3 regions of the Paenibacillus sp. Negev47 genome follow, and region 1 is predicted to be linked to each of the others. Evidence: riboswitches for the same ligand, from Rfam matches in the RefSeq annotation. Region 1 holds a riboswitch; each other region holds the start of a gene.
The links. A riboswitch is a leader RNA that binds a small molecule or an ion and turns the genes downstream of it on or off. The one in region 1 is predicted to bind cobalamin.
Positions count from the first base shown of each region.

Region 2: another riboswitch for cobalamin. It lies ahead of nikB (nickel ABC transporter permease); the one in region 1 lies ahead of AC4G47_RS22965 (ABC transporter substrate-binding protein).
Region 3: another riboswitch for cobalamin. It lies ahead of cobJ (precorrin-3B C(17)-methyltransferase); the one in region 1 lies ahead of AC4G47_RS22965 (ABC transporter substrate-binding protein).

Region 1 is NZ_CM177754.1:5,082,348-5,085,628, reverse strand. It holds gene AC4G47_RS22970 (histidine phosphatase family protein) at 1-556, shown strand, start outside; cobalamin riboswitch at 696-842, shown strand; gene AC4G47_RS22965 (ABC transporter substrate-binding protein) at 1,253-2,251, shown strand; gene AC4G47_RS22960 (FecCD family ABC transporter permease) at 2,248-3,281, shown strand, end outside.
Region 2 is NZ_CM177754.1:260,373-263,653, forward strand. It holds gene AC4G47_RS01185 (alpha-glucosidase/alpha-galactosidase) at 1-185, opposite strand, end outside; gene AC4G47_RS01190 (AraC family transcriptional regulator) at 386-1,213, shown strand; cobalamin riboswitch at 1,291-1,482, shown strand; gene nikB (nickel ABC transporter permease) at 1,676-2,614, shown strand; gene nikC (nickel transporter permease) at 2,615-3,281, shown strand, end outside.
Region 3 is NZ_CM177754.1:6,315,535-6,318,815, reverse strand. It holds gene AC4G47_RS28320 (uroporphyrinogen-III synthase) at 1-663, shown strand, start outside; cobalamin riboswitch at 874-1,063, shown strand; gene cobJ (precorrin-3B C(17)-methyltransferase) at 1,466-3,281, shown strand, end outside.

The DNA.
Region 1 (3,281 bases):
CGATATCGCTTTGCTGCCGGATGCAGAAAGAGAACTGGCTTCGCTACGCGAGCAATTAAGCAACGTCTCGTGGGATACGGTATATTGCAGTGATCTGCTCCGTTGTCAGCAAACGCTGGGACAGATCTGGCCTTATCCATTGGAGCAGGTCAAGCTGGACCCGCGCCTGCGAGAGGTTGATTTTGGTCAATGGGAAGGATTGACGTACGATCAACTCAAGGACAACCCACAGTACCGGGATTGGATCGATGCTCCACAGGACGTCACCCCGCCAGAAGGGGAGTCATGGCAGGCATTTACTGTGCGGATCGATTCATTTCTGCAAGAATGCTTATGGGCGGATTGTTCGTCGATGCAATCTCGTGAGGCTGACGTGCCAACGATTATTGTTGTTACGCACGGCGGTGTAATCCGGTATGCATTATCTCGTCTCATTGCCGATCTGGGATTCTGGGATACGCAGGTGATTCCGGGGCAAGCGATACAGGTACGGCTGGAACAACATGGAGATCAGTGGGTTGGCACGAGGGTGGCTTTTCCGGGAATCGGGTTGTAAGGATGTGCAATATAACCTATAATCACAACAGAAGTGTGACAGCACTGTAGTTTCGTGTGACAGGCAATAATGCCTGCACATGAATGCAGATTGCTCACTTGAATGGTTAATCCATATCAGCGACCAAGGGTCCCGCGTGCGTGCAGTAATGGTTCATGGCTCAATATAGTCATGGATGGCATACGGGTGAAATAGGGAAGCCGGTGCAAGTCCGGCACGGTCCCGCCACTGTAAATCAGGAACAATTCCTGTAAGTCAGGTTACCTGCCCTGGACGTTCAAACCGGTGTTCCTTCGAGGAAAGGACAGCGTTTCGGGCAGTTCTATGTGCATGCACAACCATACGTTGGACATGTACAGATCGCCATATGCGAGACGTCATCCCTAATCCTAGCGTAAGGATTAGGGATTTTTTATTGTTCATGTAAGATGAACCGAGACCAATTTTACACGAGGTCACTCCGATTGCAGTACCATTTTCCGATCGCTGTTATCCCCAGATTTTTTGATTCCCTTTTTGAAACGGAAAATCCGGTGATAAAGGCGAACACTTCGTTTCTTCAGATCGGTTCTGCAATCTCCGTTAGCGTGTAAATGTTGCAGTTCAAACCTTATAGAGGAACACCAAGGCAAGGGTAGTAAGAGTTCAAGCATGATGCAAGAAAATAGCACAAATAGAGAAGGGGAGAATAACAGAATGAATTTCAAGAATTGGAAAAGCGTAGCGTCACTGCTGAGTGCAGCCGCACTGGCACTGGCTTTGGCCGGATGTGGTAATGCAACAACAAACGAGGGCACAGGTACTTCACAGCAGCCGGCACAGGAGCAGTCCCAAGGCCAGGCGCAAACGGATCTCAAAACACAATATCCACTTACCGTTACCGATGCAACGGGTGAATCGTTCACATTTGACAAGGCACCAGCCAAAATTGTATCCGTGTCTCCAGCTGAAACCGAAACGCTATTCGCACTTGGATTGGACGAGCAGATTGTAGGGGTATCCGACTATGATGATTATCCGGAAGCCGCAACAACCAAAGCGAAAATGGGTGGCATAACCAAGCCAAATGAAGAGTCCATCATTGCGGCTGAAGCCGATATCGTATTCACAGGCATCTCCATGAGCGAAGATGCAGTGAAGAAGCTGCGCGAGCTGGGTATTACCATTTTCAAAACCGATCCAAAATCGATCGATGATGTAATGAACAATATCGAAACATTCGGTAAAATCATGGATCATCAAGAAAAAGCTCAGGAGCTCATCACCCAGATGAAACAGGATGTGACTGATGTAACTGAAGCGGTGAGTGCAGTTAAGCCGGAAGAGAAGAAAAATGTATATGTTGAGTTCTCTCCAGGTTGGTCGGTAGGTAAAGGTGAGTTCATGGACGAACTGATCACCGTAGCTGGAGGAACCAATATTGCTGCGGACAAAGAAGGCTGGTACCAGATCAATGAAGAAAATGTGATTGCCTCCAACCCGGATGTGATTCTGTATGCAAATGATGTCATTGATGAAAACTCCAAAACACTGGATCAGATCATTAAAGCTCGCAGTGGCTGGGATCAAATTACGGCTGTGAAGAACGATGCAGTCATTGGTCTCGATGCGAACCTGCTCAGTCGTCCGGGACCACGAGTAACCGAAGGTCTGAAAGAAGTAGCCAAAGCGATCTATCCTGACCTGTTCCAATGAGTAAAAAACTGGCCGTGTACGCATCGGCAGGGATCGCACTGCTTGTGTTAACCGTGCTCATCTGCACGGGCATCGGTTCGGTTTCCTTGCCTATTCGTGACATTGCGGGTATCCTGCTTCATCACTTGCCATGGGTGGGAGACTGGATCACGCCCGACTGGAGTGCAGCAGCCGAACAGATTATATGGAAAGTCAGATTCCCACGTGTACTGCTTGCCGTGCTCGTGGGCGCATCGCTGGCGATTGCCGGTGCGGGATTTCAGGGGGTTCTTCGGAACCCGCTGGCAGACCCGTTCACCCTGGGCGTATCATCCGGCGCTTCGGTGGGTGCAGCCTTCCTGATTTTCTTCGGATTGCAGTATGCACTGATCGGAATCTGGACGTTGCCACTGGTGGCGTTTTTGACGGGTGTACTAACATTATGGTTCGTCATGTCCTTGGCTCGTGAAGGACGCAAAATACCAACGCATAGCCTGATTCTGGCTGGTGTAGTGATGCAAAGTTTCTTGGGAGCGGTGGTTTCCTTCCTGTCGACGATGTCGAAACAGACCATTAATGAAATTATATACTGGACGATGGGAAGTCTGGCTCTGCGTGGGTGGTCGTATACGGCCATCCTTTTCCCGTATTTTCTGCTGGGCCTGATCTTTCTCTGGAGTCGGGCACGTTCCTTGAATGTCCTGGCGCTCGGAGAACGTCAAGCTGCACATATCGGGGTTGGCGTCGATCGGCTGAAGCTGTCCGTGCTTGCTGTGGGAACACTGCTTACCGCAGGAGCGGTCTCTGTATCCGGCGTTATTGGCTTCGTAGGACTGGTAATCCCGCATATCCTTCGGCTACTTGTTGGGCCTGACTATCGATTGCTGGTGCCTCTATCCGCTATTGGTGGGGCCATCTTCATGGTCTGGGCAGATACGATCGCCCGATCTTTACTGGCGCCGACCGAAATTCCGCTCGGTGTGGTGACGGCCTTTGTAGGTGCACCATTCTTCGCTTATCTGCTACACCGGAATAAGAAACTGCGGAAGGG
Region 2 (3,281 bases), 2.0 Mb from region 1:
ACACAACGACTTCCAATCGAACGGGCCAGACTGGTCAGCAAACGCTCTGAATCGCTCAAACGTTCAGCATCAATATCGAACAATGCCAGCTCAAAATCTTGCAGTGCTTCGGTCATCATGACATCACCCAATACATTTTTAACAAAGACGGTGCTGCCTGCACCGAGGAACGTAATTTTATTCATTTAAGTTAGCCTCCCTGAAAAATGTTGTACCCCAACTATAGGCCGATTCGGCGCATATAACTATGGCTCAACCCCTTTCAAACATGTTATAATCCCATTTTTGTTCCCGCTTTCAACTAATATAGAAGTATTTTAGCTGTTATAATATAAATAGATTGAATGAAGAGGTAAGCGGAACGAAGTAGGATGGAGGGCGAAAAATGAGTCGCATTGAGATGAATGTAGTTCCCGCAGGCTGGACACAGATGGAGCTGATTTTGTTGTTTTTCGGGTGGGAGGCATGTGACCCTGCGCATTATTGGGGACCGGGTGTACGTGATTCTTACATTGTGCACTACATCCATGAAGGACGGGGGACCGTGTACATGGGGGACCAAGAATACAAGTTGACTCAGGGACAGGGCTTCGTCATACTCCCGGACATGCTTATTCATTATGAGGCAGATCCGAAGGATCCCTGGACGTATTCGTGGTTTGGATTTAAAGGTGTGCAAGCCAAGGCATTCATGCAACGTGCCCGATTAAGTCCAGAGCACCCAGTGTATGATGCCCGTGATACGAATACAATGGAGCACCTGTACTCAGAGATGGTTCAGGCCTCCGCGTATTTGGGAGGGGATGTGATGAACCAGAGTCTGTTGTACCGCCTGATAGCGGAGTTGATCTCATCGTCATCGGTAGAGGAAGAGGAGGGACAGCTTCTTTCGAACAAAGAAGAGTACATCAGGCAGGCAGTTCAGTTTATGGAGAACAGGTACAGCCAGCGGACCTCCATTCTGGATATTGCCCACGCCGTGGGGCTGGACCGCACATATCTGTCGGGATTGTTCAAGGAACGATACGGCAAGTCGCTACAGTCATTTTTTCTGGAGTACCGTATGAATCGTGCTGCTGATCTTCTTCAGAACCCCGGACTTTCCGTTAGTGAAGTAGCTCATTCGGTGGGTTATACGGACCCATTATTATTTTCAAAGATGTTTAAGCGTGTGACGGGTGTGTCTCCGAAGGGTTCGAGAATTCGTGGTTAGACGTATCCAGTGTTTTAAATTTGAAAATAAAGTTTTGATCATTAATCGTCGTCCCGCTATACTGATACAGAAGTGCAATTGAATATGTGGAACTTGGTGCTTCGCCCATCAGGGTGAAAGCTTAATAGGGAAGTCCGGTGTAATACCGGCGCGGTCCCGCCACTGTAACAGAGGAGTCAGGTAGCGATAATCCACTGGTTTAGACCGGGAAGGAGCTGCATTGACCATGATTCTGGAGCCAGGAGACCTGCCAGGTTTAACAAACACAGTAGTACCCTACGGGAGATAGGAAGGTGTTTAGAGAGCATGATTTTTTCTGAAAATCTGTTTATTTAAGGCGTCCTCATCCAGTAACACGGAGAGGGACGCCTTTTTTGATAGAATTTATACGTTTTCAGCGGAGCTGTGGACGGAGAACATCATGGCACATACATAAAGTTTTGGGGAAGGACGTTTGAGCACTTGAGCAGATATATCGTTAAGCGTTTATTACAACTGGTTGTCGTATTGTTCGGCATCACGTTTCTGACATTCCTGCTAACCTATCTGTCTCCTGGGGATCCAGCCAGACTTATGCTCATGTCTACAGGGGTAACGCCATCCGATGAACTGGTCAGACAGGTGAGGTCAGAGCTTGGATTGGACGAGCCTTTTCTCTATCGATACGGGACATGGCTGGGACAGGTAGTGACCGGAGATTTTGGTACGTCATATAAATACAAACGTCCAGTACTGGACGTGCTGATGGCACGGCTCCCGGCAACGCTTTGGCTAACAGGAAGCGCTATGATTCTGGTTATTCTGGTTTCCTTTCCATTGGGGATGTTGTCGGCTGTCTATCGTAATAAATGGCTGGATTTTGTTATTCGTTTATTCTCTTTTGCCGGATTATCGATGCCCAGCTTCTGGTTGGGTATGTTGCTCATGTTGGTCTTCGGCGTACAGCTGAAGCTGCTGCCGGTGATGGGCAATTCCGGATGGAACAGTCTGATTTTACCCGCATGTACACTCGCGATTCCACTTGTTGCCCAGTACAGCAGACAGATTCGTACGGTCCTGCTTGAGGAGACAAACCAGAACTATGTGATCGGAGCAAGATCCAGAGGTGTGAAAGAGTCGATCATTATTTTGCGTCATATTCTCCCCAATGCCCTGCTGCCGATCGTTACCCTTATGGGTATGACAACAGGTGCTTTGTTAGGTGGTGCAGCGATTGTGGAAAGTTTATTTGTATGGCCTGGCGTTGGTCAGATGGCAGTAGATGCCATTTTCACACGGGATTATCCGCTGATTCAGGGGTATGTCATCTGGATGGCGATCATCTATGTCACGCTGAATCTGCTGGTTGATGTATGGACACATCTTCGTGATCCTCGAATCCGACTGGATGTGGATGTATAGATGAGAGCCTTCAGACTTGTATTACTGCAGAATCGCTGGTTCACATTCCTGTTATCTCTAACCGTCTTCTGGGTTATTCTCGCCATGGTTGCGCCGCTGTTCGCACCACATGACCCACTTGCAACGAATTTTGCCAAAGTGTTGCAGCCATCCAGTGCAGAATATCCGCTAGGAACCGACCAGCTTGGCCGCTGTGTATTATCACGTCTTTTGTACGGGGCGCGAACCTCGCTGCTGCTTACCTTTATGATGATTGGCATTGTATTCGTGTTAGGCGTAGCGATTGGGGTCATCGCCGGTTTCGCCCGGGGTGTGACGGATACGATTCTCATGCGGTTGTCTGATACATTGATGGCATTTCCAGGCCTGATTTTTGCGATCGCCGTGGTGGGGATGCTTGGGCCGGGATTATTCAATACGGTGCTGGCATTGTCGGTTGTCTGGTGGGCGAAGTATGCACGGATGGCCAGAAGCCTGGTCATTTCCCTTCAGCAAAAGGAATATGTCGCTGCCGCTGCTTTCAGCGGAGCACGTAAGATACAGATCATTGGCAGGACGATTCTGCCCAACATGATGTCTCCACTCATCATCATGGCGATGATGGATGTGGGCGGTATGATGCTGTCCATCTCGGGGTTATCGTTTCTCGGGCTTGGCGCACAGCCAC
Region 3 (3,281 bases), 1.2 Mb from region 1:
TCGGACCCGCCAGACTGGGCGGTATTGACCACTGGCATGGGTCTGGACGCGTTGTTTGAAATGGCTGAGGATATGGAAGTCGCGGGAAAACTACTGGATGCGCTGTCGGAATCCTCAATTGCGGCCAGAGGATACAAGACGGTGAATGCACTGAGAAAGCGCAAGTTAACGCCGTTAGTACGGGATGACGATGGCAGCACGGACGGGCTCATTCGTGAATTCGCCCCACATGATCTCGCAGGGAAAAAGGTGATGTTGCAGCTTCATGGGGAGACAGCTCCCAAACTCGTTGCATGGTTAGAGGAACAAGGAGCAATCGTGCGCCAAGTGCTTCCTTACCGCCATGTACCACCGGAAGAGGCTGAACTGGAACAGCTTTTGAATGAGATTGTACAGTACGAGATAGATGCTGTTGCTTTCACAAGTGGACCACAGGTTAGATTTCTGACGCAATATGCGGCATCGCAGAATAAGCTCGAACCGATGCTGGAAGCTTTCAGACAAGGTGTAATCCCTGCGTCTGTGGGTAAAGTGACGGCAAATTCGATGCGAGAAGAAGGTATTGAGGCGCTGGTGATTCCGGAGGAAGAGAAAATGGGCGCACTCATCGTTGAACTAGGGCGTTACTTCGCAGCCGGACATGCGGACAAGATCCGCAAGTAGCAGCAAAAAACAGTCGAGCAATGAGTCTAAACGAATTCAATCCTTAGGCAATTTGATGATTCTAACCGAGTTGTATATGCATATGTTATTCCGGGTTCTGATCTTATTTTTGGATCAGGACTTTTTTCTGTTTTGTCTGAAAATAGAAGAAGAGACAAGTATCATAAGCATGGACATTATTTCCTGACCGGTGTTATTATGAAGACAATATTGAATGAAAACAAGCAAGGTGCTCTTGCGTAAAGCAAGAGGTAACAGGGAATCGGGTGAAAGTCCCGAGCGGTCCCGCCACTGTAATGGTGAAGCCCTTTTTGATCCAAGTCACTCGCATAGCCGGGGAAGACAGAAAAGGAAGCTGATGATCCAGAGCCAGGAGACCTACCTTGCATGTGTCACCGAACCCTTCGCGGAAAGGAATGGTGTACGAAGAATCAGGAATTGGGCGAACAAGCGGTTCGCCCGGCTGGCCCCCTTGGGCCACATAGTCACAGGATTACCCTCTGGGAGTCTGGGACTGTGTTCTTGAGTGTACGTACATGCGTATCCCATCCGTTATAAGGATGGGATTTTTTTGTTTTTACATGAAAGTGATATCTCTACGATCTCCAGTTTTGTGTTGGAAAAATAGTGGCAGAGGAATAGATCAGTTAGCTCACGCAGCTGGTTTATAAGACCTGGGTTCGATGAACAGAGTTAACAGAGCTAGGAATTGAACACGCTTAACAGTTGGGGAGAAGGTCGGCATAGCCGTCCTTCTTCACTGTTTAATCCGTACGACTAGTGTGATGAAGGAGGAGAAGAAATGCAAGGTCAAGGCAAGCTGCTAATTATCGGGTTCGGTCCGGGGGCGATGGAACACATCACGAAGCGGGCACTCGAAGCACTTCAGGAGAGTGAGGTCATTATCGGATATAACACTTACGTGGATCTCATCCGACCTCTGTTGAATGGGCAAGCGATTGTACGTACGGGGATGACAGAGGAAGTAAGCCGTGCGCAAGAAGCGGTCCGACAGGCGGAGATGGGCAAGATTGTCGCGGTAATCTCCAGTGGTGACGCGGGCGTATATGGTATGGCAGGTCTGGTATACGAGGTTCTGATGGAGCAAGGCTGGAAGCCGGATACGGGTGTTGCGGTTGAAGTCATTCCGGGCGTATCGGCCATTCAGTCATGTGCTTCTCTACTGGGAGCCCCCGTCATGCATGATGCATGTACGATCAGCCTCAGTGATCACCTTACGCCGTGGGAGACCATTATTCGCAGGGTCGAAGCCGCAGCGTCAGCTGATTTTGTCATTGCCCTCTACAATCCACGCAGTGGGCGGCGTACACGCCAGATCGTGGAGACACAGGAAATGATCCTGCGTTATCGTGACCCACAGACACCGGTAGGTCTGGTGAAGAGTGCATATCGTGAGCGTCAGGACGTTGTCATGACCACACTGGAGGATATGCTGAATCATGATATCGGCATGCTGACGACCGTGATTATCGGCAACTCCTCGACCATGATGTACGAAGGACTCATGGTCACCCCGCGCGGGTATCAGCGGAAATATACGCTGAATACCGCGGAACAGTCGCTCAGACCCCATGAGCGACTGCGCACGGAAGCCGAGCCATGGTCGCTCGGCGCAAGGGAAGCCCGCGCTGCCGCCTCCGGCGAGGCAGCGGGCGAGAGCGCGGCCAGCGATGCATTGGCCGCGCAGCCACAGGCGGAGCCAGCCCTGCGCGGCGCAAGCGCCGGAGCGGGCATGGCCCCGCAAGGGCAGCCGCCCGCTGGCGCCGGGGCTGCTGCCGCTATGCCTGCGGCAAGCCCAGCCGGCAGCGCTGGCACCGCCGTGCTTGCCGGCGAGCGACCTGCTTTCGCGGCGGCAGAGGCCGCTCCGCGCAGGGTCGCAGAAGCGCCACGCGCCGGCGCAGCTGCGCTCGCCGCCGAGGCGCTGACGCGGCTCGCGGCAGGCGGAGCGCTCGCGAGCGAATCGGCGAGCCGCTGGCTGGAAGCAGCAGCGCCAAGCCACACGGCAAGTGCGCCACAGGCTGCGACCGCAACGGCGGTACGCACCGCGCCCGAGCCTGGGCGCAAGGCGCCGCTGTTCGAAGTTGGCGTGTCGCCCGGCGTGGGCAACAAGAAATTCACTGCCGCCCAGATGGCGCTGCTGGCGCAGTGTGCAAGTGAAGACGGCGAACTGGAGTATACGCCGGAGCACCAGATCATTTTGAGAGTGCCGACCTTTGAACCGGACTCGCTGGTAGAAGAGCTGCGTGCAGCGAATTTTATCGTTGTCCCGATTGGAGATGTCATCAAGGTGAAGGCCTGTGACTTCTGCAACATGGAGAAGGATGATGCCGTCCCGATGGCTAACCATCTGCAGGCGGTGATCGGCGGACTGGGTGCACCCAAAGAAACGAGTGTGGCACTGAATGGCTGCGGCATGGCATGTTATGGGGCAGTGCTGGAGGATATCGGCATCGTGTATCGCAAAGGTGCATATGACCTGTTCCTCGGCGGCAAGAAGTTCGGTCGCAATGCTCACCCTGCCCAGCCCGTAGCGGAGGGAATTCCGGGTGACCAGATTGGTGGGATTGTGGAACGCATTGTGGCGGATTACAAGGAAA